DNA from 2 places in the Solibacillus sp. FSL W8-0372 genome. Region 2 is predicted to be linked to the other one. Evidence: predicted binding sites of a transcription regulator. Region 2 holds the regulator's gene; the other holds the start of a gene.

Region 1 (16,099 bases), 570 kb from region 2:
GAATGCCACACATGCTTTTCGTCATTTGCCTTCCAGTTATACTCTACGTATTGGCTCATGCATTTCCCTCCTAAATTTCTGAACTTACCTCTATTTTCGCTTATCGCACTTACGAGGGCACTATACATTATGTAAAATGATTTTTTGCACTCACTTCACATTAAGGTAATTAGTTGGTTCATCATTAGTAGGTTAATATAACGTTTTTGTATAGTCCGGCCAGCGATATTAGGTGACTTTCATCCCCTCATAATAATTATGCTTTGTCATTAATAACATGAGTTCTATACATAAACGATTTTCGTAATTCATAAAATCATTGCCAATAATTTGTTCCACTTTTTCAAGACGGTGATACAGCGTTTGACGCACAATAAATAATTTTTCGGCCGTTTCCTTTTTCAATCCATTACACTGAAAATATATATCCAACGTTTGAATTAAATTCGTGTTGTGCTTACTGTCATACTGACTGAGCTTTTCAATCTTTTCCTTTGCCGCTTGCATTAAACTATTGTTGTTTTGCAGAACCTTTACCATATGATAAAGTAGCAACTCATCATAGAAATACGAAAGCTCCATATTCGTCATCCGTATTTGAAGCGTCTCCTGAGCAGTTTGATAACTTTCCTTCAATTCATTGTAATGAGATACATATTTCCCTACCGCAATGAGCGTATCCAGCCTGTACTGATTGATCAGTTCATTCATCGCGCGCTTCATACGTTCTTTATACGTATCTTCTGGCCCCAAATCATTCAATATAAAAATTAAATACTGCGACTGCTCTACAATAAAAGTATAAAAGCCTTCCTTTTGCAAAGCCTGCCGAAGATTGATTTTATAATTCGTTAAATCCTTTATAATATTTTTTCTTCGCATCTGATGAATCATAACCATCCAGCCGTTTTGCTTTAGCTTCTGCTCTGACTCTTCAATAAAATAACGCATTTCATCATCACTGTTTTCACCTTCCAGCCACTTTTCAAAAAATTTACGGTTTTCACTTTCAAGCTTTTCCTCAATATATAAATCTCTTAAAACAAACTGAGACAAAGTAACGACTGTGCGATCCAAAATTAATAAATCCAATTCAGTAATTTCCCTTTTCTCAGAATAGATATGGACCGTACCATACACTTGATCAAATAACGTCATTTCAAGACTTGCCTTATTCTTACTGTTCAGTCTATTGATGAAATATTTATAATTTTCAATCTTTTTATCCGGGATTGCGAGACTTGTCCCTTTATTCACTTCAAAATAAGTATTCACGTTTAAATATTTTTGCATATACTGCAGAATCTTCGCTTTGTCATTCACCTTTAAAACATAGTTGTTTATTTTTTGGGAATAATCCTCCAGCTGCCTCAGTATATCGTATTGCTGATGGATAATTGCTGTATGCAAATCCTGCGTAATCCCGATAAACGGCACGATTTCCTGAAACACAATGAGCGGAAAATCCAGACTATTCGCTAAATTAACGACACTTTCCGGTACGACCTGAATATACATACCGAGTTCGATACACAGTCCCGCAACTTCCAAATCGCTAAGCTGCTGGACAAAGTTTAAAAAACCTTGCTCGTTATCCTTTAAAATAACGCCTGTTGTCAAAATAAGCTCATTACCTGTTATTAACTGCTTCACATCGATAACTTCCAATATATGTATCCATTTTATCGCATGATTTAACCCTGATTGACCTGCAACAACTTTGGCAGATTCAAAGTATTTTCGATTTAGAACTTCTTTTACAGTTATCATAGGCAGCCTCCTCTAATTAACAAATCGTCCATACAATTATTGTATCATTTTACATTAGGTATATATTAATTTGTTATATGAAAATGCTAATGTATATATATTAATGGATTAAAGGGGGACTCCTAATGTTAAAAACGAATCGCGAACGACTTAAAAACAGTATTGATTTATACAGTCAATTTGGAGCTACGGAAAATAACGGTGTCACACGTTTAAGCCTTTCCCAGGAGGATATTTTAGCCCGCAACCAATTGAAGGAAACTTGCGAACAGCTTGGCATGACTGTCACAACAGATGATATGGGAACAATGTACGCCACATTGCCAGGCAAACCCGACCATTTACCGATTGTGATGGGCTCCCATTTGGATTCCGTTATTAAAGGCGGACGCTTTGATGGCGTGCTCGGTGTTTTAACTGCGTTAGAGGCCGTACAAACAATCGTTGACGCAGGCCTTGAACTGAATCACCCTCTCACAATCGTGAACTTCACAAACGAGGAAGGCGCACGCTTTGAGCCTTCGTTAATGGCATCAGGCGTTCTGTCAGGAAAATTCGAAAAGGAAAACATGCTCGCTTCCACTGATGTAGAAGGCGTAACCTTTGAACAGGCCCTAAAACAAAGCGGCTATGAAGGTGATATCGCAAACCGCCTAACAGATGCTCATGCCTATTTAGAGCTTCATATTGAACAAGGTCCCGTGCTCGAACATTACAAAAAAGAGATCGGTGTCGTTGATGGTGTGCTTGGCATGGTATGCTATGACATCACATTAACCGGCGAATCGAACCATGCTGGGACAACTCCTATTTCAATGCGAAAAGATAGTATGTTTGCAACCATGCAAATTATTTCAATTCTGCAAAACAAACTAAAACAGCTTCCTGATGATCTTGTTTATACAATCGGACGTATCAACGCCTATCCGAATATTCATACAGTCATTCCAAACAAAGTAACATTCTCGTTAGAATCCCGCCATCAAGATCCTTCCGTTATTCAGCAAGTAGAACAAATCATTTTTGACCTGCCAAAGGAAATTGAAAATTGCGAGCTTAGCTATAAGAAGCTATGGAGCCGCGACACTGTCCATTTCGCACCGGAAGTCATAAATGCCGTAGCAGCAAGCGTTGAAGAATTAGGCTATTCAAGCCAACAAATGTATAGTGGTGCCGGTCATGACGCCCAATTTATTGCCGGATATATTCCATCCACAATGATTTTCGTCCCGAGCAAAAACGGCTATAGCCACCGGGAAGACGAGTACACTTCCTATGAAGAATGCTCAAAGGGTGCTGACGTCCTTGTAAATGCCGTTTTAAAAATCGCAGAAAGCGCAGTTTTACCCGTAAAGTCTGCTAGTATGAATTAGTTTTACTATCCTACAATATTAACCGGACATGAGAGGCTAAACTAACGCCTCTTCCAATCTGCTTTTTTAACTACCATCAAGCAAAACATTACTCATTGTTTTCACCTAGCAGTAAATAGATTAGCCCTTCCCTTCTTATTTAGATAATCATACTATATGGTAACTATTAAAAAGAAGGGAGATAAAAACAATGAGACGCCCTGCATTCGGCTTCTGTTACCCAGGTTACCGATACTGCGGTCCTGGCTGTTCCGGTCCCGGTGCACCAACAAATGCAGTAGATAACTGCTGTTTGCACCACGATGCATGCTATTACTACGGCTACGATAAAAGATATTGCGACGCGCTATTCCAGCAATGTTTAAACCAATACAAATATGCTCCCACTAAAATGGGTAGAGACGCAAGATTATTCTCAAATGCCATCCGAATTAAAAATAATCTTTTATAACGATAAAAAATAGGCATGAAACCTCTTTATTACAAGGGGTTCATGCCTATTCATCTTTAACCATTAAGTTCAAAATACTGAAGCTGGGAACATAAGGATCAAGATTATTGATAAGGGAAGAACCCTTATTAAGACAATATGAATTGATTGGAGTGAAGGGGCGACTCCTGGGGGAACAGCAAAATTTATTTTGCGACGAGTAACCGCAGGAGCACCGACGCCTGAGACTACAGGCTCAGGCCGTGCCCCCGGAAAGCGTCCCCGTAACGGAAATCAATTCTGACGGGAGCGGAAACTATATTCCCTCTTAGTCGATTTCTTGTCCTGTAATTTCTGCAAGCTTACCGTTTTCTTTAATTTTCTTTAAGCCTTCATTTAGGTGTTTTAGTAGCTCAGTATTTCCCTTTTTCACCATAAAGCCGTAATATTCCTTTTCAAACTGATCTGATTCAATTGCTTTTAAACCTGATTCAGGATTGTTCTTTAAGTACTCTAACACTACGGCATTATCACCGATCGATGCCGCTACTGCACCATTGATTACTTCCTGAAAAGCAATTGGCTGGTTTTCATAAGCTAAAATTTTAGTACTTGTCTTACCTAGTAATTTTTTCGCCGCTTCATGACCTGTTGTACCCATTTGTACAGAGATTTTTTCATCTTTTAATTCATCCAATGTCGTAATTGGTGAATCTTCTTTTACAACAATCATTAATGTTGCTTCGTAATAAGGATCTGTGAAATCAAATGTTTGTTTACGATCATCCGTAATAGTAATTCCTGATGCTCCTAAATCCAACTCGCCATTCTTTAACTGTTGGAATACCGGCTCCCAACCGACATTTCTAAATTCGATTTCAGAACCCATCTCTTCACCGATTGCATTCATAATATCTACATCAATCCCGACAATTTCCCCTTTGTCATTCATCGATTCAAACGGTGCAAAAGTTGCCTCCGTACCGACTAATAGTTTCCCAAAATTCCCATTTGCATCTGCACCTGAAGTTTCTTTATCCCCAGTACCACATGCAGTTAAAACTAATGATAATGCTACAAGCAGCATCATTGTTAACCATTTTTTATTTAACATTGTAAATCCCCCTATGCATTTTATGTTATAATTATACATTTATTGAATATAGTAATACAACATTTATTTTGAATTTTCCGATATTTTGTATTAAAAAAACTATCTTCACTATATTTTAATATAGTAAAAGATAGCTTTTTTCTATCCCTATAATACTTTCCCTAAAAACGCCTTCGTACGTTCATTTTGTGGATTACCGAATACTTCTTCCGGATGGCCCTGTTCTACAATATATCCGCCATCCATAAACAGTACGCGGTCACCAACTTCGCGTGCAAAGCCCATTTCATGTGTGACAACTACCATCGTCATACCTTCTTTGGCCAGGTTTTTCATTACTTCTAAAACCTCTTTAACCATTTCAGGATCAAGCGCTGAAGTTGGCTCATCAAATAGCATTACTTTCGGCTTCATAGCTAAAGCACGTGCAATAGCGACACGCTGCTGTTGCCCCCCTGATAATTGCTGCGGGTAATTATCCGCTTTTTCACGCAATCCCACTTTATCAAGTAGCTCCATTGCCAATTGCTCAGCATCTTGTTTGTTCAAGTTACGAATTTGCATCGGTGCCATCGTAATATTATCGATAACCGACATGTGCGGGAATAAGTTAAACTGCTGGAATACCATCCCTACTTCTGTGCGGATATCGTTAATGTTTGTTTTCGGATCATTAATTTTGACCCCTTCAATATAAATCGCGCCATCTGTAACTTCTTCCAGTAAATTCATGCATCGAAGAAATGTTGACTTACCTGAACCAGAAGGCCCGATTACACAGACTACCTCTTTTTCACGAACTTCATAATCAATTCCCTTTAACACTTCGAGCTTGCCAAAATGCTTATGTAAATTTTCTACTTTAATCATTTATGCGCGCTCCTTTTTCTTACGTGGGTTGTAATTAATATCTACCCGCTTTTCTATAAATGCCACAAGCTTCGTTACTGCGTACGTTAATACAAGGTATAAGAACGCTGCAAACAAATATGGCTCCCAGAATCGCTGATACGTTCCGGCAACGACTTTACTCACGTATAATATTTCTGCACCGGCAATAACCGTAACAAGAGATGAATCTTTTAATAAGGCAATAAACTCATTTCCTAATGGCGGAATCATACGACGGAATGCTTGAGGTAATATAACTTTGCGCATCGCCTGACTATGCGTTAACCCTAATGACCTTGCCGCTTCCATTTGCCCTTTGTCTATCGATTGAATCCCTGCACGGAAAATTTCCGCATTATATGCCGCGCTATTTAAAATTAATCCTACGATACCCGATACCCACCAACCTTGTGATGAACCAAAAATAGTTGGAATAACAGCTAAGTGAATTAATAATAATTGCACTAGCAATGGTGTACCACGGAATACGTCTACATAAATTTTAGCCGGCCAGTAAATCAATTTCTTTTTCGAAACTTGGCCTAACCCTAAAAGCAGACCGAAAATGATACCACCAATATAACCACATGCAGTTAGAACAATGGTTGCCCAAAGTCCTTTTGCATATAGTTCACGGTAGTTCCAGATAATTTCCCAACGGAAAAAATCAAAAAACTCCATCTGAAACCCTCCAATAAATTAAATATAGCTTATTCGATTTCTGTACCTGTAATTTCAGCTAATTTTCCGTTAGCCTTAATTTTGTCCAGACCTTCATTTAAAATATTTAATAGCTCTGTATTCCCTTTTTTTACCATGAAGCCAAAGTAATCTTTTTCAAATGAATCGTCTTCAATCGCTTTTAAACCAGAATCCGGATTTTTATCCAAGTATTCTAAAATAACAGCATTATCACCGATCGCCGCATCTGAAGCACCTGTTAATACTTCTGTCAGTGCAATTGAAAAGTTTTCATACGCTAAAATTTTTGAGCTTGAAACACCTTGTAAGTCCTGTGCTGCTTTGTGTCCTGTTGTATTAATCTGTACAGAGATTTTTTTGTCTTTAATATCCTCTAAAGATTCAATTGAAGAATCTTCTTTTGTTACGATTAATAATGTCGCCTCATAGTATGGATCTGTGAAATCATACGATTGCTTACGCTCATCCGTAATTGTAATGGCTGCTGCCCCCATATCGATCTCACCGTTTGTCACTTGGCTCATCATTGAATCCCAGCCTACATTTTTAACCTCTGTTTCGATACCCATCTCTTCACCGATTGCTGCTAAAATATCAGCATCTAAACCTACTACATTACCTTTATCATCCAAATACTCAAAAGGAGCATATGTCGCTTCTGTACCTGCTACGATTTTTGTATATTCTTTATCCCCTGTAGATGTTTTTTCATCTGCACCACATGCTGTTAAAATCATTGAAGCTGCTGCTAAAGGGGCTGCCCATTTAAGTAATTTTCTAGCGTTCATTATAAATATCCTCCTGGAGTTTTAAGTTTTTTAATTAATATCTTGTTCAATTATATTAATTCCCCAATTAATATACAACATTTAATTTTTAAAAAATTGATTATTATTGCAGTATGATGAATTTTTATAACAAAATTGATAAGAAATCTGCATATCTTTTAATATTTATTCATTAAATTATTATACCATTCTTGTTTTTTAATCTTCTTTATACGATGAACACTGTATATTTATTCTCTCTTTTTAAAAAATTTGGGTTCATTACCATAACATGCGGTTGCCAGTGCCCCCCTAAAATAAGGGAAGATTTTACCGTTATTTGAATGCTGTAGCTCATTTTTTGAATAAATAAGGGAACGTTTTACCGTTATTTTAAATAAAATCCTGAAATTCTATGTTTTTTAGACCAATAACGGAAATCTCTTCCGTTATTTTCACGATTATTCATGTTATTTTCGAAATAACAGAAATTCCTTCCGTTATTTATCATCCTCAATTTAAGGTGATAAACCCTAAACTAGGGTATAAAAAAAAGACTACTTCACGGGAATCCCGAAAGTAGTCTTGGTTTAAGAATGAATGAAGGATAAAAGGAATCGGTACAGTGATTCCTTTTATCCTACCAAAAAATCCATTCTCCATTGTAGAGCAATAACTATTATGTTATTTTTCTACAATTGGTATAGAAAAGTATATGAAAACAGTAAAATGGCGTCCTATTGGACATGATAATATAGTATTGCTTGAACATAACCTTTAATAATTTACTAATTATCTTTCCTTTTTTCAAGTCTAAATTATAAATTTCATTTAAAGAATTTAAATATTTTTTAAAAGTGCGTTTAAATTATACAGAATTCGGAAATTTATAGTATAGTGCCTAAAACGAATGTTAAATAATGGAATTAAAATACTTATCATCCTATTAAAGAACGCTAATACTTAATTATTCGCAAATAAAAAAGACGCCCTCGGAGGGAATCGAACCCCCAGCCTCAGAACCGGAATCTGAAGTGTTATCCATTACACCACGAGGACATATTAATAAGTAAAATAAGTATATGTTCAACTTTTCCCATTATACAGATGGTACGCCAGATTTTCAATAGCAAAAGTCAGAGTTTATATTTGACCATAACTGACTAATACGTGTATGATAGGTTTACAGCTGAAATGATTTCCATTTTTCAGCATAAGAATGCGAATAAAAGCTTTAACAAAGGGAGGATTATTCAATGAACTTAATTCCTACAGTTATTGAACAAACAAATCGCGGGGAACGTGCATATGACATTTATTCACGTTTATTAAAAGACCGCATCATCTTATTAGGTAGCGGAATTGACGACAACGTTGCAAACTCAATCGTTGCACAGCTACTGTTTTTAGAAGCAGAAGATCCAGATAAAGATATCTACCTATACATCAACTCACCAGGTGGTTCTATCACATCGGGTATGGCTATTTATGATACGATGAACTTCATCAAGCCGGACGTTTCAACAATTTGTATCGGTATGGCAGCATCAATGGGTGCTTTCTTACTTTCTGCTGGTGCAAAAGGTAAGCGTATTGCATTACCAAACGCAGAAGTAATGATTCACCAACCACTTGGCGGTGCACAAGGTCAAGCAACTGAAATCGAAATCGCAGCAAAACGTATTTTACATTTACGCGAAAAATTAAACCGCATTATGGCTGAAAACACTGGCCAAGAATACGAAACATTAGCGCGCGACACAGATCGTGATAACTTCATGACTGCAAAGCAAGCATTAGATTATGGTCTTATCGACAAAATCTATGAGCGTAACCAATTAAATAAATAATGTAATATGAAGCATGCAGGAGTTAATCCTGTGTGCTTTTTTTAGTGCATCCTTTTATCCGCCACTTGCTCTATTTTAATAGCCAAAAGTCTAAATTTATTCGTCAATTTAATAACGATAATCGCCACAAAGGGAAGCTTATTCGTCACTTTCACTCGAATAATAGCCACTCCCACAAAAAAATAAAGCACAACCCGTTCATCCTATGAATTGGTTGTGCTTTTCAAGTTAGTTTGCTTTTTCGATTAAAAGCTGGAGAGCATTAATGGCTTTTTCTTCATCGTGACCATCAGCACATAATGTGACAACTGTACCTTTAGCCACAGCTAAGCTCATAATCCCCATGATCGACTTTGCATTTACTTTTTTCGTATCCTTTTGTAAAAAAACGTCTGCTTTAAAACGATTTGCTTCTTGTACGAATAATGCAGCTTGTCTTGCCTGTAAGCCGGATTTCAGCTTTACTTCTACTTGTTTTTCGATCATCTTGATATACTCCCTTTCACAACCGCTCATCGCTACTTTTATCTATCTTATCGGAATTATTCGAAAAGAACAATAATAGATTCCGGTACACATGAAATCGTTACCATTATTACCTATACCTTAGCATAAATGTACTTAAATCGTAAGTTTCATTCCAAAATTCTACGTAGCCAATGCCACTAAATTTTTTCACCACGTCTGAGGGCTTCTGCTATATCATCGATTTTACGTAAACGATGATTCACGCCTGATTTACTGACAACGCCTGTTGATACCATCTCTCCAAGCTCTTTTAATGTGACATCCTGATATTCGACTCGAAGACGGGCAATTTCTCGTAGTTTTTCGGGTAATTGATCAAGTCCCACTGCATTATCAATATAGCGGATATTTTCAACTTGTCGCAGTGCCGCGCCAATTGTTTTATTTAAGTTAGCCGTTTCACAGTTGACGATACGATTTACACTGTTACGCATATCTCTTATGATTCGTACATCTTCAAACTTCAGCATTGCCTGTACCGCACCGACTAAATTCATAAAATCCGAAATTTTTTCTGCCTCTTTTAAATAAGTAACATAGCCTTTTTTTCGTTCGATTGTTTTTGCATTGAGATCATAGCGATTCATCAGCTGTGCCAACGCTTCCCCGTGCTCCTTATACAAAGAATAGATTTCCAAATGATAAGAGGAAGTCTCCGGGTTATTGACTGAACCGCCTGCTAAAAATGCCCCACGTAAATAGGCACGGCGCTCACTGTTTCTCGGAATGATAGATTTTGAAATCGTATGATTAAATTCAAAAGAATTCGATACAATTTCCAAATCATCCAATATTTCACGGGCACCTTCCCGAACACGGCATATGTACACATTATTCTTTTTCAGGCGCATTTTTTTTCGCACAAGAAGCTCTACATTATATGGATAGAGCCTTTTTACAATGATATATAGTCGACGTGCTATAGCTGCATTCTCTGTTTGTACATCTAAGCTTATTTGACGATTCGCAAAGCTTAACGAACCATTCATTCGTATAAGGGCGGACACTTCAGCCTTCAAACAACTGTCATCCGCTTCAACCTGTGTCAGTTCCTTTTTTGTTTCAGATGCAAATGACATTATGTGCTCCCCCTTTCCTAGCAAACTATGTAGTGATTACAAGTAATATTACTGCATTGTTTGTTGTTTTAGTATTGTATATTCACACAGCCAATCCGCTAAATTACTCGCATCATGACGTACTGTTCCATTTTGGATAACTGCAATTTCCTTTTGAATAATATTAATGCCCATCTCTTTTATTCTATCTATATCAAATTTTACGGGCTCGGCATTTTCTTCACGATAGTTTTCATAAATTGACGACGGAAGCTCTTTTTCATTAATCAGTATCGATTGAATGAACGGTTCGCCTACATGCGCATGAATGGCCTCAATATGCTGTGAGGCTGTATATTGACCTGTCTCACCTTGCTGGGTCATTAAATTAGCAATATAGATTTTCTCACCTTTTGCACGAACTACCGCCTGGCCAATTCCTTTAACTAATAAGTTCGGAATGATGCTCGTATAAAGACTGCCTGGTCCGATCAAAATAAAATCCGCGCGTTCAATTGCATGAACAGCAGCTGGCAACGGCTTTAAATTGCTAGGCTCTAAATACACACGCTTAATTGGTGCATGGCCAGACGGGATTTTTGATTCCCCGATAACGTCTGAACCATCCATTAATTCAGCATGTAATGTCACTTTTTTATTTGCAGCAGGAATAACTTTTCCGTGCACATTCAAAACTTTACTCATCTCTGCAATGGCATGGTTAAAATCACCTGTAATTTCCGTTAAAGCTGTTAGCATTAAATTGCCTAAAGAATGTCCGCCAAGGTCGTTGGATTGCGAAAAGCGATATTGAAACATTTGCTCAACTAAAGGCTCTACATCCGACAATGCTGCAATTACATTCCGTACATCCCCTGGAGGCGGAATATCATAATCATCCCGTAAACGCCCAGAAGAGCCACCGTCATCTGCTACCGTAACGATGGCTGTAATATCAAATGGGTGCTGCTTTAAACCGCGTAATATCGTTGAAAGCCCTGTGCCCCCACCAATTACGACGATACGTGTTCTCTTTTTCTTCATTTAATCAATCCTTTCTATGATTGATATCTCTATGTGAAATGATGACTTGGTCATTTTTTGCTAACAGTTTGCCAAAGTATTCAGCGAGCGTTACCGAGCGATGTTGTCCACCTGTACAGCCAAATGCGATCACTAGCTGCGACTTTCCTTCACTGCGATAATGCGGAATCATAAATGTAAACAAGTCCGTTAGCTTGGCAATGAGCTGCTGTGTTTCTTCTGTTGCAAGCACATAGGAAGAAACCTCTGTCTGAAGACCGGTTTTATGACGCAATTCTTCAACATAATAAGGATTTTTCAAGAAACGTACATCAAATACTAAATCAGCATCGATCGGTAAGCCATGCTTAAAGCCAAATGACATAATATTAAGTGAAAAAGTAGGACTGCTCATATTTGAAAATTCCTGTGCAATGCGTTCGCGTAATTCCCGGGGTTTCAACTTGGATGTGTTTACAATTGTTTTTGCACGGCCTTTTACCTCAGAAAGTAATTCCCGTTCCTGTTGAATTCCTTCCAATGGTAAACCTTGTGTTGCAAGTGGGTGTGAACGACGAGATTCTTTATAACGTCGAACTAAAGTGGCATCGTCGGATTCTAAAAATAAGATCCGTAGTAAAATGTCCTCTTCATTCATTAACGCGTCGAGCGATTCAATTAAGGACCCAAAAAATTCTCTCCCACGTAAATCCATCACTACCGCGATACGTGAAATTTTCTTTTCGGAATCTTTCATTAGTGCTAAAAAAGTAGTCAAAAGTTCCGGTGGTAAATTATCGACGCAGTAATAGCCTAAATCTTCAAAGCTTTGAACCGCTACCGTCTTGCCCGCACCTGACATTCCTGTAATAATAACTAACTCATGTGTAAAGCTCGAACTACCCACTTGTTTCATCTCCTCTAGTTTTGTTCTATTGAGTGTTGAATGTTTTCACTTAATAGCTCAAAATCCTCTGTATACTCAAATGTACCATATTGCATTCCTTTATTTGCTGTTGCAAATAATAAATTTGTCCGGTCACCTGCTGCCATCGGAAGGTCGTTTAATTGCTCTACTGGATACCAGTCCAAAATGCCTTCACGTGTTTCCACAAACGGTGTTCCTTCAACATCTGTTGCAATAAATGTATAGAGCATCCATTCATCTACGACTGTATCACCATTTTTTATGACCATAGTATAAATGCCTTTTAAATGAACGTTTTTAGGTTTTAAATTCGTTTCTTCCTGAAATTCGCGAACAGCCGATTCATAGATGGACTCTCCAAGCTCCATTTTGCCGCCTGGTGCAACAAACCAACCTCTTCTCGGTTTTTGGAGCAACAGCACTTTGCCATCCTTTATTGCGAGTAAATTTGTAATACGTTGCATACGTAACACCTCAATTCTTTCATTTGTGGATATTAATTTATGACTTTCAAGGTAATCCACATAAAGTACAGATAGTCTCTCACGCTATTGTACGCTAAATTTCTTTTCCTAATGCTTATATTTCTATTATACCTTGTCCCAGGCATTACGTAAAAGTACTCGTACCATTTGTCCCATTAGTAAATAAAGGATTGAGGGCTGAGTATTTATAATTCCGCACAAAAAGAGGTTGTTTCAGCGCAGATCGCGCTTGAAACAACCTAAGGATAAAAATATAAGGGGGTTAAAACAAATTCTACTTTTAGTATACCCTTATTTTGTAACGAGATGATTACATTTATGTTAAGGATTTATTGATTTATTTTTTCTTTTATTTCTTCGATGTAATGTTGGGCTGATTGTGCAGCAATACTGCCATCGCCAGTAGCTGTTACAATTTGGCGCAACATTTTCTCACGGACATCACCCGCTGCATAAATACCCGGAATAGCTGTTTCCATTTTTTCATTTGTTAAAATGTAGCCTGCTTCATTTAAAATATTCAGTGAAGCAAAAGGAGCTGTCAACGGAAGCGTGCCCACATATACGAATACGCCATCTGCCTGCATTTCTTTTTCAGTGCCATCCACATTTGAAACTAATGTCACTTTACCGACTTTGCCGTCCACTTCATGAATTTCCTTCACTTGTGTATTCCAGATGAAATCAATTTTTTCATTGGCAAATGCACGATCTTGTATAATCTTTTGAGCACGTAATTTATCACGGCGGTGAACAATTGTTACTTTGTCTGCGAAGCGTGTTAAATAAATACCTTCTTCAACAGCTGAGTCGCCCCCACCGATTACAATTAGGTTCTTTTGTTTAAAGAATGCACCATCACATACAGCACAATAACTTACACCACGACCTCCAAGCTCTGTTTCACCTGGAATGCCTAATTTTTTATATTCTGCACCTGTTGTAATAATTATTGTACGTGTTTTGTATTGTTTTTTACCTGAAACGATAATTTTATATTCTTCACCATCGATTACTTCGGACACATCACCGTAAGCATATTCTGCACCGAACTTTTTCGCGTGCTCGAACATTTTTGTAGATAGCTCTGGTCCTAAAATTGTATCGAAACCTGGGTAGTTTTCCACTTCTTCAGTACTAGCCATTTGACCACCAGGAATACCACGTTCAATCATTAATGTTGCTAAGTTTGCGCGTGATGCATAAACCGCAGCCGTCATACCTGCCGGACCTGCTCCGATAATTACTACATCATAAATTTTTTCTTCAGACATGTTGATCCTCCTCTTGCGTATACCATTACGATATTTTTATCGTATAAGATTGCTTAGATAAATACAACTATACTGCCCTATTCAAAGTCAGCCGGTATGAATTCATACAATTCATCACTATACTTCGTTAATGTTGCAGTTGTAATACCGTATTTCCCTGCAATCGCCTTTTTCGTTACCTTTTTCTCAAGTGCGATGTTATATGAATATTCAACCGCAGCAGCCAATGCAGCACTATTTTTAAACGCATACCCTTGCTGGAAAGCGATTTCGCCTAGTGCAAACCACGTGCTTAATATTTGTGCTACTTCAAGTGAAATCGATTCATTTTTTTCTGTAATAAGTTCCGCCACTTCCATAAAACGTAAAAAGTGCTTTTCCTCATTACTTTTTTTATCGAAATCATATTCAAGGGCATAAGCCAGACATAGTTTTTCCAAGTCCGAAAAGCTATCAACATTTAAAATAGTAGGATGTGCTACAATTTCCTGCTTATACGCAGAACGCTTTAATAGGAAAAGTCCGAATAACCGGCTTGATTCATGTTCATCCGATAATTGGCGAACAATGAATTCCCGATGATTTTCAGCCGAATTACCGAAAATCGTTCCTTCATTACTTCTCCATGGCTCCATACCTTCTTTTGAAGGGTCCAACTGAATCAGCAATTTCCATGATTCATTGGCTACTGCTTCATGTCCTGTAAAGTAGGCTGATTGGGCGAGCCAAAAATAAAAGCCTGGATCCCCTTCATATCCCTTTTTACTCATTGAACGCAGCCATTTATATGCTTCATCATATTGACCGATCAATGCTAAAGTTGCACCTAGCTTATAGCGATTATCCCATTCAAAAGGTTGTATTTTCTTTAATATTGAAAGGAGATTCTCAAGCTCTTCCGTGTTTCTCTCATAATAGGCAAACACTGCTAAGTTACACATTGCATGGAGATTCCCTGTATTTTCACGCAGCACTTTATGTAAAAGTGCGCGCGCCTGTTCAGCATCGCCAATATAAAAATAGGCTAACGCTAAGTTATTATAAGCATTCCAAAGGTCCGGGTATTCCTCAATTATTTGCTCCAACATTTCAATTGCAGCCTGGAAATCCCCTTGTTCCATGTGACGACGAGCTTTTTCCTGCGCTACATGTTTCGCCCCTTCAAATTCGTCCATATCATCTATCTCTTCGCCTACATAGTCGACAAATTCCAATATTTCAGAAGCATCCTCTAAGTAAGCACCATTAGGTTCCATTTCCAAATAGCGGGCTGCGTACTTTTGTGCATCCGCAATATGTCCGATACAGCCTGAAACTTCTGCCATCATAAATATAATTTCGGATTCATCCGGCTCTAAACTATAAGCGGTATGGATCAATTCATAAGCATGTTCAAAGTTTTGCAATTCCATTTCTAAAATGCCATATTGCAATAACACGTGCGCGTCATCCGGACTTAAATCCGCTGCGCGCTTAATAAACTTATAGGCTTTATCCATTTCATCCCGCTCAATTGCTTTTAATGCTACGTTATAATAATAATCACCATTCGGAACAAACGACACGACATTTGATGCATTTGCTTTTAAACGTTTATTTTCCAATAAAATTCCTCCGAGTCATTTCCGTTCAATACCTTTATATAATTCAATACGAAGTGTATCGTATGCTCAATTGTAGTAAAATACGCCTCGGCATCATTACACCCTATAACAGGAAGTAGACAACCATCCGAAGCTTCTATTTCGTTTAGTAGCCTTTTGACAACCACTGAGAAATAAACAAAGAAATAAGGAACGCACAAGTGTCGTCCCTTAATCAATTCTTTCCATTATAGCATATGTAGCAAATATGTACTTAAATCATGTTTGCAAACAACGGAATTCTCGTTAGATTATTGCTTTTT
Region 2 (16,099 bases):
CATCTGGATGTGCTTTTTCGATTTCATCAAGTAATACAACTGAGTATGGTTTACGACGAACTTTTTCCGTTAATTGACCGCCATCATCAAAGCCCACATAGCCTGGAGGTGAACCAACTAAACGTGAAGTCGAATGTTTCTCCATATACTCTGACATATCTACACGGATCATCGCATCTTCATCACCGAACATTACTTCTGCCAGCGCCCTTGCAAGTTCCGTTTTACCGACACCTGTAGGACCAAGGAAGATGAATGAACCGATTGGACGTTTAGGATCTTTTAATCCCGCGCGTGCACGACGAATAGCTCGTGAAATTGCTTCCACCGCTTCACCTTGACCGACTACACGCTTGTGTAATTCTTCTTCAAGGTTCAGTAATTTCGCAGATTCTGCTTGTGCAATTTTAGAAACTGGAATTCCAGTCCACATTGCAACAACTTGGGCAATGTCATCTACATATACTGTCGACTCTTCTTTACCCTGCTTTTCTTTCCATTCCTTTTTCATTTGCTCTAGCTCTTGTTTTAGCTTTTGCTCCGAATCACGTAACGCTGCTGCCTTTTCAAATTCCTGACCTGAAACAGCTGCATTCTTTTCGGATTTTATGCCTTCTAACTTATCTTCCAGTTCTTTTAAATTCGGTGGAACTGTATATGAACGTAAACGTACTTTCGAACCTGCCTCATCAATTAAGTCAATCGCTTTATCCGGTAAGAAACGGTCTGAAATGTAACGATCTGATAATTTCGCCGCCGCTTCTACTGCTTCATCCGAAATTTTCACACGGTGATGTGCTTCATAACGGTCACGTAAGCCTTTAATAATTTGGATGGTTTCATCAACAGACGGCTCATCGACTTGGATAGGTTGGAAACGACGCTCCAATGCAGCATCTTTCTCAATATATTTACGGTATTCATCAAGTGTTGTGGCACCGATACATTGTAATTCCCCACGAGCTAAAGATGGTTTTAAAATGTTTGATGCATCAATTGCACCTTCAGCACCACCTGCACCGATTAGTGTATGAAGCTCATCGATGAAAAGAATAATATTGCCTGCTTGGCGAATTTCATCCATAACTTTTTTCAAACGGTCCTCGAATTCACCGCGATATTTTGTACCTGCTACTACAGTACCCATATCAAGTGTCATAACACGTTTGTCACGTAGTGTTTCAGGTACTTCATTATTAATAATTTGCTGAGCTAATCCTTCAGCAATGGCTGTTTTACCGACACCTGGCTCCCCAATTAGTACTGGGTTGTTTTTCGTACGGCGTGACAATACTTCCACGACACGTGTAATTTCTTTTGAGCGTCCAATGACAGGATCAAGTGAACCTTCTCGGGCAACTGCTGTTAAGTCACGTGCTAAACTATCCAACGTCGGTGTATTTACAGTTTGCGCCATATTTGACGTTCCACTATTATTGGCATCATTATTTCCTAAAAGTAATAAAACTTGTTGGCGTGCTTTATTAATACTTACACCTGTGTTAGCCAATACTCGTGCTGCAACACCTTCTCCTTCACGAATTAATGCCAATAGAATATGTTCTGTTCCTACATATGCATGACCTAATTTACGTGATTCGTCCAATGAAAGTTCGATTACTTTTTTAGCACGCGGTGTGTAATGTACGATAGGCCCAACTTCCTCGGTACCTTTTCCTACTAATTCCTCTATACCTGTTTCAATCATTTGAGGGCTAATATTAATTGCTTCCAATGCTTTTGCAGCAATCCCGCCACCTTCACGAATTAAGCCAAGTAAAATATGTTCTGTTCCAATTTCTTTATGCTTAAGGCGAATTGCTTCTTCTTGAGCAAGTTGTAATACTTTCTGAGCACGTTGTGTGAATCGATTGAACATCATAAAAAATCCTCTCCTTTTTCCCCATTGTTTGTAGCTTCATCTTGCTCGTTTAACTTATCTTGTAAAAGCTTTGCACGATACATATCGCGCTCTGCTGGTTGCAAAGTAGTACCAATATATTGCTGAATGAGTCCAGGTTGCATTAAAAGCATGCACTCATTTAATTTACGCTGTGAAATAGGTTCTAATAATCCTAAACTTACCCCAAGACGGACATTGGATAAACAGCTTGCGGCTTCTTCACTCGGTAAAATTTTTGCATACTTCAATGTACCAAGTGAGCGACTTAAACGGTCTTCTAATATTGAAGGCGCTCGCATCAACAAATTCTTCCGAGCAAGCTGTTCTTTTTGTATCACTTGCTCTACTACTTCTTGAAGCTCCTGCAAAATTGTTTCTTCAGATTTACCTAAAGTGATTTGATTAGAGATTTGATAAATATTACCTAAATTTTCACTTCCTTCTCCATATATACCCCTCACTACCATTCCTAATCTTGTCATCATCTGAATTAAGGCATTCATTTGTTTAGTCATCGTAAGTGCTGGTAAATGAAGCATGACAGAGGCTCTAAGTCCCGTTCCAACATTGGTCGGGCAACTTGTTAAGTATCCATATCGGTCTTCATATGCATAGTTGATTGACTTACTTAAGTAGCGGTCAATTGTTCTAGCTTCCTGAAAGGCTTCTTTTAAGTTCATGCCTTGTGTCAGGCTCTGAATCCGAATATGGTCCTCTTCATTTACTAATATGCTAATGGATTCATCTTTTGTTAAAAAAAATGATCCTATTTTTTTTCTTCGTGCCAAGTTAGGGCTTATAAGGTGCTTCTCCACTAGGATTTGACGCTGTAATACAGGCATATCTTTTATTTGGAAGTAGGAAAATTGATAAGGGTTTACGTCTGTAGATAGTAGAACCTTCATCATTTTATCTTCGACTACCTGTGCCTCTTCTTCTGTAAAACTTATCGGAAATCGAGTATTGGCAATATTACGAGCAAGTCGAATGCGTGTGCTTATGACGATATCCGATTCGCTTTCATGTTGCATCCAGCTTGGACTAGCATTCGTTAGAAAATGCTCGATGTTCATGCGTTCCCCTCTCCTTCCTGTTTAATTTTATTTTCCAATTCACGTACTTCATCACGAATCAAGGCTGCATCTTCAAAGCGTTCCTCAGCAATCGCCTGATGTAATAATGTACGGAGTTCGTTAATTTGTTGTTCGATTTTTTCTTTTGATGGGGCATTTTTTTCGTACCCTACATGCTGTGTGCCTGCTTGAATGCGCTCAAGCAACTGTGGTAATTGCTCGCTAAATGTCTCATAACACTGACCACAACCAAATTTACCTTGCTTTAAAAATTGTCGGTACGTAAACCCACAAGAAGGACATGCTTTTTGAGTGGTAGGCTGTTTCGTTGCATTTTCTTTTTTTGCATTCACCGGTACAAAATTGAACCAATTCGATATAAGTTGTTGAAGAGAGGTTGGCTCTTCACTCACATCAAATTGAAATGGATGGAATTGTGTAGCGCATACTTCACAATAGTGACGTTCCACTTTCTGACCGTTATGAACTTGTGTTACGGTTACATTTGCATGACGCTGCTTACAATGCTCACATATCATATATTTACACCTCTACTTTTCAAAAGAAATCGTTTGTAGCATTGCATGCATAATGCGTGCCCTTAACTGATCACGGAGTGGTAAACCTACCTGTAATGTGACACGATCGAGGGCTACTTTCATAATGCTTGCTTCACGCTCGGTAATAATATCCTCTTCCAACAATCGATAAATAATATGCTCTGCATTCGTCTGTGCAATGGCATTCCCTATCTGTGTTTCCATTTCATCTAATAAGTTTTTCTTTGAGTGGATTGTTACTCGCAAAATTCGAATATAACCGCCACCCCCGCGCTTACTCTCTACATAGTATCCATGTTCGGTCGTGAAACGCGTATTGATGACGTAATTGATTTGGGAAGGAGCGCAGGAAAATTGCTTCGCTAATTCATTTCGCTTTATTTCAATATGTCCCTGTCCATCTAATTCAATAACTTCCTTCAAATACCCTTCAATTATGTCAGATATATTCCTCATGCTGTTCTCACCTCTCATCAACTGACTTTGACTATCTTTGACTTAAATATACAATATTTATTTTTTGGAATGCAACTATTTGCTCTTACTTAAGTTTCCCCTAAATTACAACAATAAATCCCTATTAATGTAAAAAAACAGCCGAGTTTGTTTTGTACAAACTCGACCGCTTAATCTTATACCCAACGACCGACAATTGGATAATTCCAATCTTGGTCTGATAATGCTTTTATAATTCCTATCACTGGAGCACCCCAGAAGATTATGAAGAACACCAATAAGAATGGTAAACCGATTAACACAATTGAGAAGATCCCTGCAATTGTTAATAAAATACCAAATACAACTTGGAATAGTAATGCTTGCATTGCAGTACGTTTTACTTCGGATTCAGTAGTTATTAAGAAAAATAGAATCGGTACTAGGAAAGGAGCAAAAAAGGCACTCGCATGAATAATAATTTTTGACCATTTAGATTCCATTTGTTATCAACCTCACTTTATATTGTTAACTTATTTACGAATAATATTCATAAAAGTTTCATAGCAGGAATAAAAAAATCCCGATTCTTTTATCGAGATTTCTTAGAGAACAAACTTCTGATTAATATGGACCTCTATCATCCGGGTTATCCCCTTCTTGAGGAAATAAAAAATACGAAATTATAGCTGTTAAAATGGTAGCTCCTATCACAATCAATATTCGATCACGGTCGCCTACTTCTGCATAATTATTGACTAACATAATATAAGAAGCAATTGCAACCCCCAATGACAATGGTATAACAAATTTTAAACGACCTTTATGAAATTTCATTTTTTCTACGCCCTTTGAATCTATTTTTGTTAGTTTCTATCATACCTGGTTTAATTTTAAATTACAAATTCTTCAATAATAAGAATTTATACCGAAATAATAATGATAATACCAATAAAAAATAGTAAGATTGTAATAGTTGGAAAATTAATGAAATGAGGAATAGTATGGGCATTCTATTTGCAAGAGCGACTAAAGTTTCAAAAAAAACTTACTTTGATATAGATAAATATTCTCAAGAAGTTTCTTTAGATGTTTCGAAGTATCCCGATTTAAATAAACAGCTTCAATTATTAAAATTAACAAACGATGACTTAGCCATAATCAAACAGCTGGAGCCCTTTGCACCAGAAATCATTCCTACTATGGTGGAACAGTTCTATGCAGCAATTAGTTTAAGCACGGAGCTTACTGATATTATAAATAATACAAGTAAAATAGACCGATTAAAAGTTACTCTATACAAACATTTAGAAAGTATTTTTAAAGCTTCAATTGATTCGCATTACTTAGAAGAGCGTCAGACAATTGCACATGTACATGTCAGAATTGGTTTAAAATCAAAATGGTATATTGCTTCGTTCCAATCCTTAATAACGACATTTATTGAGTTTATCGAAAAGATTGATATGCCGAACTCCGAAATGGGTAAAGCCATTAATGCTTTCTCGAAAATTATTAATCTCGAACAGCAGCTTGTTATCGAAGCTTATGAAAAGGAAGAACAGCGAATTCGTATGGAAAATGTAGAGTTGCAAACAAAACTAATCGACCGGATTCAAAATACCGCACAGGAATTGTATAGCATTAGTGATGAAACAAACGATTCTTTACAGGAAATAGCCAGCCAATCTGAAGAAATCGCTTCTAATACAGAGCAAGGTTTAAATTTAGTCGCGGAGACAGAAGACAAATCGACAACCGGCACAACCTATTTAGTGAGTCAAACGGCAATTATGAAGACGATTTTAGACCGAGTAGAGACATTGGAAACTTCAATGGTTACACTTCGTCAATCCTCTCAAAAAATTGCTGATATCGTAGGGTTAGTTACAGGTATCGCTGATCAAACGAATTTACTAGCGTTAAATGCATCTATTGAAGCTGCCCGTGCAGGAGAACATGGTAAAGGTTTTGCTGTCGTAGCGGATGAAGTTCGAAAGCTTGCAGAAGAAACGAAAAAAGCAGTTCAAAATGTGTCGCAATTAATTAAAGAAACTGAGCTCAGTATTACCCAAATGTCTCATTCTGTTTCGAGTGTCGATGAGCAGGTCAAAATGAGTGTCGATACTCAAAAAAATTTAACGGATTCATTTACTTCTATTACAGAAGCTGTATCCGGCATTAAAAAGAAATATGAAAATACTAATGAAGACATTCATACCATATCCTCTGTCATTACGGGATTAACACATACAACCAATCTTGTCTCAACTTCTTCTGATTCGTTGTTGCGCATCGTTCATGAATTAAATAACTAATTTTCAATTAGCGGTGTTTTAAATAGCTATTAAGAAAAATGAAGAGGCAGTGGTAAAAGGTTTCCCTTTATCACTGCCTCCTTTGATTATTGCTAAATTGTCATTTAAGCAGGCGATTTTTTGATAAGACCCGCTTTTGCTTTCGATGTTCTTGACGAATAGGACCTGTTTCAAATAAATGACGTTCAAAATCCGTTTCCGGCTCAACACCTGGTACTTCTTTCGGATTGCCATTTCCATCAATTGCAACCATTGTCACGAAAGATTCTGTCGTTAATTTTTTTGCTCCGGTTTTAACATTTCTAGAAACTACACGTACATACACTTCCATTGATGTACGTCCCGTCCCAGAAACGACTGCCTCTAGCTCTATCATATCACCTGCATATGCTGGTGAGACAAAATCTACGGAGTCGAAAGATGCTGTGACGACCTCTCCCTGAGAATGTTTCATTGCTGCAATTGCCGCAATCTCATCAATATATGCTAATACTTTTCCCCCGAATATAGATTGATGGTGATTCGTATCAGGAGGTAGTACTAATCGAGTTTGGATAGATTTTGAATAACTCATTGGTAAAGTTGTTTTCATAAATATCCTCCTTTCTAACTACACTCCATGTTACTATTCGATAGGGCAAAGTGCTAGTTTGAATTTTTAATATGTCAGCTTCATTGTTATAAATTTCAGCTCTGTCATTTCTTCCACAGCATACTTAATACCTTCTTTGCCATAGCCGCTATTTTTAACACCACCATATGGCATATTATCTACGCGGAATGTAGGAACATCATTAATAACTACCGTTCCTGCTTCAATCTCCTCTGCTGCTTTCATAGCATCTGTGAAAACGTTTGTATAAATACCAGCATTTAAGGCTAACTCTGATTCGTTTACGAGCGCTATTGCCTCGTCTAATGTTTCATATGGAACGATTGAAACAATAGGCGCAAAGGTTTCTTCACATACAATTTTCATATCCGGCTTCACATTTGTCATAACGGTCGGCGAACATGTACGATCCGTAAATTCCGCCCCTGTTGCAACAACCGCACCTTGTTGTTTCGCGGCTTCAATCCAATCCTTAATACGTTTTACCTCATCAGGGTGAATCATCGCACTCACATCTGTCTGTTCATCATGTGGATCTCCAACCACTAACTTTTCTGTCTCTTCAACAAACAACTTCGTGAATTGCTCATAAATTGAACTGTGAACATATACACGCTGTAGAGAAATGCAGACTTGTCCCGCAAAGCCAAATGCACCGCCTACACAGCGCGCTATAATTTTTTCAATTGGTGTTGAAGGCTCTACAATTAATGCAGCATTTGAACCTAGCTCTAATGTAATTTTACGCAATCCGACCTTTTCTTTAATTTTCAGTCCAACCGCGCCACTACCAGTAAATGTAACCTTTTTCACAAGTGGGTGTGTCACAAGCGTATCGCTTAAATCGCCGCCACCACCAGTCACAATTTGAAGAGCCCCGTCAGGTAATCCAGCTTCTTTAAAAATTTCCGCCATCGCAAGCGCACTTAATGGTGTTTGTGATGCCGGTTTTAATACAACTGTATTCCCTACAGCAAAGGCCGGCCCTAACTTATGCGCCACTAAGTTAAACGGAAAGTTAAACGGTGTTATTGCAGAGACTACTCCTAATGGTACTCGTTTTGTATAACCCATTCGATCTTTAACACCAGGTGTAGCATCCATTGGAACGGTTTCACCTGTAATTTGTTTTGCCGCTTCTGCTGCGAATTGATACGTAGTAATCGTACGATCTAATTCGGTAAGCCCTGCTGATAAAGGTTTTGCCGCTTCATCTGCTAAAATTTTTGCAAGTTCAAATTTACGGTCACGCATAATTGCCGCAACTTTATATAAAATCTCTGCACGTTCATATGCTGTTGTCTTCTTAAATGACAGAAACGCTTTATGAGCCCCTTCAATCGCTCTTTCCACATCAGCCACAGAGGCTTTTGCAACTTTCGCAATTATTTTTCCCGTATAGGGAGCTGTTAGTTCACTTAACTCAGCTGTACTTTCCCATTTGCCATTAATCCATAATTTTGTTTCTTTCATAATTAATCCCTCCTCTATATTATTTACCCGATTTAAATAAATATATCGAGAATATCCAATGCTAAAAAAAATGTCATATCATTAATGAAATTACTCATATCAACTGCTTGCATAAAAAGTAGACTATCATTAAAATCAGCTAATTGATTGTTTTCTATTAAGCTATCCAGTACATAGTGGGTTGCCGTTATTAACGCATATTCCTTTTCCCTTGCAAACATAGATAGACTCTTTAATTCCTGGGATAGCTCAATAATTTCATCCACTACTTCAGAGGTTGCAGCTACTAAAGCGAGCAAGGCCAAATATGGATAAAACTTCTTCCCTACCTTTACCTTTTTGTTAGTAAATGATTGTTTAATCGCAACAGTATATTCGATTAAAGTAGGCTGAAACTCCTCTTGATATAGTGCCAAAAGCTGGGTCATCGCCTGTAATGAATCACCAATTTTAAAACCTTCTTTCTGCAAGCCATCATAATATTGCCGCATCGTTTCAGCCAAAGTTCCATAATTACTGGACTGATTCGTTAATAATACTGCGTAGGGAATGTCATCTTTGCCAGTTAAAAAATAGTGATGTTTTTTCATTTCTGTATGCAACTTCTTTGCTCGAAATGCATGATCTTCATCTGTTAAAAATAACGCAGCTATATTTTGATAGGCACTATTTTTAAATCCGGCCTTTATTAGCAACTTTTCATTTGAGATTAAGCGTTTCAGCTCTTGCTCGGGTTCTGGATGTAATACAAGATGCACTAAAATTCTATAAGTCAATGCAGATATATTATTGGATGGTGATAAAATATCGAGCAACTTTTTCTTTGGTTTTTGCTTATGTATTTTTTTAACACTATCCTCAAATTTTGATCCATTAAATGTTTCACGTGAAAATGTAAACTGATTAGCTAAAGGTATTCGAATATTACTGGTTTCATTTGTCCCGAAAAAGAGCTCCATCCGCTCATAATTTTGGCTAAGCAATTGAATAAAAGATGACTTTTCCATATCTTCACACTCCTAACCATTATTATACGCCTAAATATTTGAGGTGAAAAATAATGCATTTGTTTGTAAAAAAAAGTAAACACCAATGGAAATCCATCAGCGTTTACTCTTCACATTATCCTTAAAGCTGTTCAAGCTCTTCTTTTGTAAATGCACGTGATCTTGACAAAAAGCGTTTTCCCTCGACACCTTCCAATGAAAACATCCCGCCCCGTCCAGCTACAACATCAATTATAATTTGGGTATGCTTCCAATAATCATATTGATTTTTATGCATATAAAACGGACTATCCCCAATATGGCCGAGCAGCACATCCTGATTACCAATTATTAAATCGCCATCTGGATAGCACATTGGCGATGAGCCATCACAACACCCTCCCGATTGATGAAACATAATCGGTCCATGACGTTCCTTTAACTTCTCAATTAATTGTAGTGCTGCATCGGTTGCGGTTACACGTTCAACCAAAATCGCACCCCCCTCTCTTAGAAGAAGCCTAAGCGGTTTTCATCATAGCTTACTAAAAGATTTTTCGTTTGTTGGTAATGACTTAACATCATTTTATGATTTTCACGACCGATACCACTCATTTTGTACCCACCAAATGCTGCATGGGCCGGATATGCATGATAGCAATTGGTCCATACACGTCCAGCTTCAATACCACGTCCAAAGCGATAGGCAGTATTCATATCACGCGTCCACACACCCGCGCCTAAGCCATAAAGTGTATCATTTGCGATTTCTAAAGCTTCTTCTTTCGTTTTAAACGTTGTTACTGCAACGACTGGACCAAAAATTTCTTCTTGGAAAATACGCATTTTATTATGACCTTTAAATACAGTTGGCTTAATATAGTAACCGTTTGCATAATCGCCGCCAAGATCATTTTTCTCGCCACCGATTAAGCATTCAGCACCTTCTTCTTTTCCAATTTGTAAATACGATTGGATTTTTTCCATTTGCTCTGAAGAAGCCTGAGCACCCATCATTGTATCTGTATCTAAAGGATTTCCTGTTTTAATCGCTTCAACACGCTTCAATACACGATCCATGAATTTCTCATAAATCGACTCTTGAATAAGTGCACGAGATGGACAAGTACATACTTCCCCTTGGTTTAAAGCGAACAATACGAAACCCTCCACGGCTTTGTCCAAAAAGGCATCGTCTGCCTCCATAATATCTTCAAAGAATATATTTGGTGATTTACCACCTAACTCTAATGTAACAGGGATTAAGTTTTGTGAAGCATACTGCATAATGAGGCGCCCTGTCGTCGTTTCCCCTGTAAAGGCAATTTTTCCGATACGTGGACTAGATGCCAGTGGCTTACCTGCTTCTAAACCAAAACCATTCACAACATTCACTACACCAGGTGGCAGTAAATCTTCAATTAACTCAACTAACACTAAAATCGATGTTGGCGTTTGCTCAGCCGGCTTTAATACAACACAGTTTCCTGCAGCAAGTGCTGGCGCCAACTTCCATATTGCCATAAGTAAAGGGAAGTTCCACGGTATAATTTGTCCTACAACTCCGATTGGCTCATGGAAATGATAAGCAACTGTATTATCATCAATCTGACTAATCGATCCCTCTTGTGCACGTAATACCCCCGCAAAATATCGGAAATGATCAATACCAAGTGGTAAATCTGCATTTAATGTTTCCCGTACAGCTTTACCATTGTCCCATGTTTCTGCAACCGCTAACATTTCTAAGTTTTGTTCCATACGATCAGCAATCTTCAGTAAAATGTTTGATCGCTCTGCGGCAGATGTCTTACCCCATGCATCCTTTGCTGCATGCGCTGCATCTAATGCGAGTTCGATATCCTCTTCAGTTGAACGAGCAACTTGCGTAAAAACTTTTCCAGTAACCGGTGTTATATTGTCAAAATACTCCCCTTTTACTGGAGGTGTCCATTTACCACCAATAAAGTTGTCATAGCGCTCCTTAAAATTCACTAATGCGCCATCTGTGTTAGGATTGTGATACACTGCTGCCATTGAATTCTCTCCCCTTTGCAAAAATTGTTGTGACCATACCCTCATCTACAGGTTTTTTATTTAATAGCTCACCTTGTTGTGAGAGGTATCTCTAACTATTATATTGTCAGAAGAATCCAATAATTTCAAATATTAAACTACAATTTTAAGAATATTTTATTTTAAATATTCTGCTATACTGGTAATTATTACTATCAACCAAAAGGAAGTAGACAAATGAAACATTTTAGTACACTTTTTATTTTATTGTTTTTATCATTTATCTTTCCAAATGTTACATACGCTTCGGCACAAGAAACAGTAAAAATAGAAAAGGATACAACGGCCTATTTTTATTTGCATAATAACCAAGAAGTAAAGTACATTACTTTAAAAAAAGGGGAAACATACCTCGCTACTATAGAGGATCTAACCTGGATGATCGAAATTGGTAATGCAAAGGTTCATATCGATAAACAAGATGCGAAAAGCATAAATGAAAAAATTACTCCTGCGCAAAACAATAATAAAATACAGATTTTAACCAATGACTCCACACCCGTTTATAATTCCCATCGCAATAGTAGTAGACAAATTGCTACATTAAGCGCTAATACACGTATTAGCTCCAATGGCGTAAAAGGCTATTTTTATGAGGTTGTTATTGGTGGAAAGCTTGGATATGTTCCTATTAAAAAAATGCAGGTTGACGCTGGTGTTCCTATTTTAATTTATCACCACTTTGTGGAAAACATTCAAAAATCCTACTTCCGTAATAATATCTCTGTTGTTGATATTGTAGACTTTGAAAAGCAAATGATATTTTTGAAAAATGAAGGCTATACGACTATTTCTTTAAAGGATTTAGACCAGTGGATGCAAAAGAAGCAGGCACTTCCTGCAAAAGCAGTCGCCCTCACTTTCGATGATGCCAATTTATCTCTGGAGAAAATGGTCTATCCCATTTTAAAGGAAAACAATATGCATGGTACTACCTTTGTCATTGGGAATCGGGTAAAAGAAGAAACTCCCCCATTTAACAGTGAGGCAGAAATAGTACAATTTGCAGGATTTAAAGAACTCCAAAGTGTAATGGACCTTATTGAAATCGAGCATCATACTTATGCGCTGCATGTTTACAATGATGCATTAAATAGAAGTCAGCTCCAGCTTACATCAGCTAAAGATCTGCATTATGATATCCAGCAAACGAATGAAGTACTAAAGCAAATTGACCCTAATATACAAGCACAGTACTATTCTTATCCATACGGGAAATTTAATAAAAATCATGAAGCTACATTTATAGAAAATAATATTTCGCTAGCATTTTTAAATAAGGGTGGTAAAGCAAAAATAACGAGCCCTCGGTTATATGTACCCCGGATTCCTGTTCAAAATTCTATGCCACTCGAACAATTTAAATCATTAGTTCTGAATTAATATGAATAATTTAAAACAACGTGAGACGAATTTATAAGTCATTTCATGTATACTGAAGATATTCTATTAGTAGGTGAAAAAATTATGCGTATAAATAAATATTTAGCAGAAACCGGCATCGTATCTCGTCGCGGTGCAGATAAATGGGTAGAAGATGGACGTGTAAAGATAAATGGCATCCTTGCAACAAATGGTAGCCAAGTAGAACCAGGTGACGAAGTATTTGTAGATGGCAAACTTGTAAAAAGAGAAGAGCAGTTAGTGTATATCGTTCTGAACAAGCCTGTTGGCATTACAAGTACTACGGAAAAGCATATTCAAGGCAATGTCGTTGATTTTGTAAACCATCCATTGCGTATTTTCCATATTGGTCGTTTAGACAAAGACTCAGAAGGATTGCTCCTTCTTACAAACGATGGTGACATTGTAAACGAAATTTTACGTGCAGAAAATCATCATGAAAAAGAGTATGTCGTACAAGTCGATAAACCGATTACCGACAAATTCATTAAAGACATGAGCGCAGGTGTGGAAATTTTGGATACTACGACATTACCTTGCCGTGTCGAAAAAGTTTCTTCACAAGTTTTCAAAATTATTTTGGAGCAAGGTTTAAACCGCCAAATTCGTCGTATGTGCTCGGCACTGGGATATTCTGTACAAAGACTTCAACGCATCCGTATCATGAATATTCATATTGGAAATCTAAAGGTTGGACAATGGCGTAATCTTACGGAAAAAGAAAAAAATGAACTATTCAAATTACTGAATTATACACCAAAACAATAAGTAATCCTCTCCCTTAACCGGGAGAGCTGCTTACTAGGCATAGGAGGCATCGTTATGCTAACAATACAGCCAACTGAGAACTTAACAGGATTAACGGTAAGTGGGGACTATTGGGATTTGGATAATTTAATACATGCAGTTTACGAGGTCATCGGGGAAGAAAAGCGCTATTTCCATTATGAAGGTGTAAGGCAACGATTATTAGCCGTTTGCTTAAAGTTACGCCAAGCTTCTAAAGGGGAACATGGCATTGATTATATTTCAAATGGGATAAATAAAAATGTGCTGAAGAAGATACATGCAATTTATCCTGAAAAAAATATTTATTACAGTGTGCCTTTATTTGTCCCTGAGCTCATTTTTTCTGCGCTTGCATTAAATGATTTCATTTCACTTTATAAAGAAACAGTAGATGATTCGGAGTGGAGTATGGCGGTAACTACAGTTCGCAAGTTCCAGGCACTTGTAGCCGAATCCATCTCTTCATTTTTTCCAGAGGACCATTATATGTTGTTTTTAACAACGTTACATACGAAGTCACCACTGTTTCATCAGTATGCCCCACAGTATGTGGATATATTGAATCTGGAGTATCTTTCATTATCTAAAGAAGAACGCGAAAAACATATAAATTCATTTGCATTGCGTCTTTTAACAGAAGACGAGACTTATAAAGTATTAATTCAGCAGCTTTTAGATGTAACAAGCTTATCAAAGCAATCTTTCTATGAAGTAGAGCTGACATTAAAGTATCCAGATGAAGAAGCGATTATTTGGTAGCAATAGTTTACATACTTACATATAAAGAAGGCTGGTTAAAAGTCAATTATACTTTTAACCAGCCTTCTTTCAGTTTTTATAATCCACCTAAATAAGCGGCTCTTACTTCATCACTTTCCTGCAGTTCCTTCGCAGAACCTGCAAGCACTATTTTACCTGTTTCTAAAACATAGGCACGGTGCGCAACAGATAATGCCATATTCGCATTTTGCTCTACTAGTAATACAGTAACACCTTCTTTATTAACCATCTCGATAATATTAAATATATTTTTTACCATTAATGGTGCCAAGCCCATTGATGGCTCATCCATAATGATTAGTTTTGGCTTAGCCATTAAAGCGCGCCCCATCGCAAGCATTTGCTGCTCACCACCTGAAAGGGTCCCTGAAAGCTGTTTACGACGTTCTAAAAGACGAGGAAACAATTCGTAAACATGGGCCAAATCCTTTTTAATCCCGTCTCGATCAGAGCGTAAATAAGCACCTAGCTCCAAATTTTCCTCTACCGACATATTTGAAAATACACGTCTTCCTTCCGGTACATGAGAAATTCCTGACTTTACAATAGATTGTGCCGGCTTACCATCAATTGCAGAACCTAAATATTCAATTGAGCCACGCTTTGGCTTTAGTAATCCGGAAATTGTTTTAAGTAAAGTGCTTTTCCCTGCCCCATTCGCCCCAATTAATGTAACAATTTCACCTTCATTTACTTCGAGGGAGATTCCTTTCAATGCCTGAATATTACCATAGAAAACATCAATATCATTGATTTTTAGCATATTATTCTGTAACCTCCTCACCTAAGTAAGCTTCAATTACTTTCGGGTTTGAACGAATTTCTGCCGGTGTCCCGTTTGCAATTAATTGACCGTGATCCAGCACGTAAATACGCTCACAAATACCCATAACCAAGTTCATATCATGTTCGATTAATAAAATCGTTAAATCAAATTCCTTGCGGATGAACGCAATAAGCTCCATTAAATCATGTGTTTCCTTTGCATTCATTCCAGCTGCTGGCTCATCTAATAATAATAGCTTTGGAGCTGCTGCCAATGCACGAGCAATTTCCAAACGACGTTGCATCCCGTACGGCAAGTTTTTTGCAAGCTCATCACGGTAAACATCCAGCCCGAATATCTTTAAAAAAGCCAATGACTCCTCTTCCATCTTCTCCTCGCCTTTAAAATGGCTTGGTAAGCGGAAAATGCTTGAAACTAAGTTGTGCTTCGCTAAACCGTGGTTTGCCACCTTTACATTATCCAGGACCGATAACTCCTTAAATAGGCGGATATTTTGGAATGTACGACTAATTCCTTGGCGTGTTACTTTATATGGATCAAGGCCTCCTATTGATTTGCCATCAAACATAATCTTTCCTTCTGTTGGCGAATAAACACCGGTTAGCATATTAAATGTCGTTGTCTTACCTGCTCCATTTGGACCTATAAGACCGATTAATTCACCTTGATTCATGTACAATTCAACGTTTTGAACAGCCTTTAATCCACCAAATTGAATACCTAAATTCTCTACGGTTAGAAGTGCACTCATACGCGTGTACCTCCCTTTTTACCAAACTTAAAGTATGCTGTAATTTCTTTTGAACCTAATAATCCCGTCGGACGATATAACATAACTAAGATTAGAATTAATGAATAAATAATCATTCGTGTCTCCGGGAAGTCCTGTAAATACGTTGAAA

What was found. Region 2 encodes CtsR, which represses protease genes until heat stress. Its sites were predicted from a motif close to ATGGTCAATAAAGGTCAAACA; they were not measured.
Region 1: the regulator CtsR is predicted to act here: its motif matches at 8,194-8,214, upstream of clpP (ATP-dependent Clp endopeptidase proteolytic subunit ClpP).

What each region holds. Positions count from the first base shown of each region.
Region 1 is NZ_CP150204.1:3,262,422-3,278,520, forward strand. Features, by position in the region: gene MKY13_RS16695 (aspartate aminotransferase family protein) at 1-59, opposite strand, end outside; gene MKY13_RS16700 (PucR family transcriptional regulator ligand-binding domain-containing protein) at 229-1,770, opposite strand; gene MKY13_RS16705 (Zn-dependent hydrolase) at 1,896-3,143, shown strand; gene MKY13_RS16710 (Parvovirus coat protein VP1-like protein) at 3,334-3,594, shown strand; gene MKY13_RS16715 (basic amino acid ABC transporter substrate-binding protein) at 3,902-4,687, opposite strand; gene MKY13_RS16720 (amino acid ABC transporter ATP-binding protein) at 4,835-5,557, opposite strand; gene MKY13_RS16725 (amino acid ABC transporter permease) at 5,558-6,259, opposite strand; gene MKY13_RS16730 (basic amino acid ABC transporter substrate-binding protein) at 6,289-7,068, opposite strand; tRNA gene MKY13_RS16735 (tRNA-Arg) at 8,035-8,106, opposite strand; gene clpP (ATP-dependent Clp endopeptidase proteolytic subunit ClpP) at 8,304-8,897, shown strand; gene MKY13_RS16745 (hypothetical protein) at 8,939-9,088, opposite strand; gene MKY13_RS16750 (HPr family phosphocarrier protein) at 9,126-9,383, opposite strand; gene whiA (DNA-binding protein WhiA) at 9,563-10,504, opposite strand; gene MKY13_RS16760 (YvcK family protein) at 10,553-11,527, opposite strand; gene rapZ (RNase adapter RapZ) at 11,532-12,422, opposite strand; gene MKY13_RS16770 (8-oxo-dGTP diphosphatase) at 12,428-12,898, opposite strand; gene trxB (thioredoxin-disulfide reductase) at 13,249-14,193, opposite strand; gene MKY13_RS16780 (tetratricopeptide repeat protein) at 14,271-15,797, opposite strand; gene hisIE (bifunctional phosphoribosyl-AMP cyclohydrolase/phosphoribosyl-ATP diphosphatase HisIE) at 16,088-16,099, opposite strand, start outside.
Region 2 is NZ_CP150204.1:3,832,934-3,849,032, forward strand. Features, by position in the region: gene MKY13_RS19605 (ATP-dependent Clp protease ATP-binding subunit) at 1-1,882, opposite strand, end outside; gene MKY13_RS19610 (protein arginine kinase) at 1,879-2,976, opposite strand; gene MKY13_RS19615 (UvrB/UvrC motif-containing protein) at 2,973-3,515, opposite strand; gene MKY13_RS19620 (CtsR family transcriptional regulator) at 3,528-3,992, opposite strand; gene MKY13_RS19625 (DUF4870 domain-containing protein) at 4,169-4,474, opposite strand; gene MKY13_RS19630 (acyltransferase) at 4,596-4,808, opposite strand; gene MKY13_RS19635 (globin-coupled sensor protein) at 4,976-6,289, shown strand; gene MKY13_RS19640 (acyl-CoA thioesterase) at 6,390-6,881, opposite strand; gene MKY13_RS19645 (aldehyde dehydrogenase family protein) at 6,948-8,375, opposite strand; gene MKY13_RS19650 (DUF4003 family protein) at 8,408-9,382, opposite strand; gene MKY13_RS19655 (DUF779 domain-containing protein) at 9,504-9,854, opposite strand; gene adh (aldehyde dehydrogenase) at 9,872-11,398, opposite strand; gene MKY13_RS19665 (polysaccharide deacetylase family protein) at 11,615-12,820, shown strand; gene rluF (23S rRNA pseudouridine(2604) synthase RluF) at 12,905-13,609, shown strand; gene MKY13_RS19675 (hypothetical protein) at 13,664-14,389, shown strand; gene MKY13_RS19680 (ABC transporter ATP-binding protein) at 14,466-15,173, opposite strand; gene MKY13_RS19685 (ABC transporter ATP-binding protein) at 15,175-15,948, opposite strand; gene MKY13_RS19690 (branched-chain amino acid ABC transporter permease) at 15,945-16,099, opposite strand, start outside.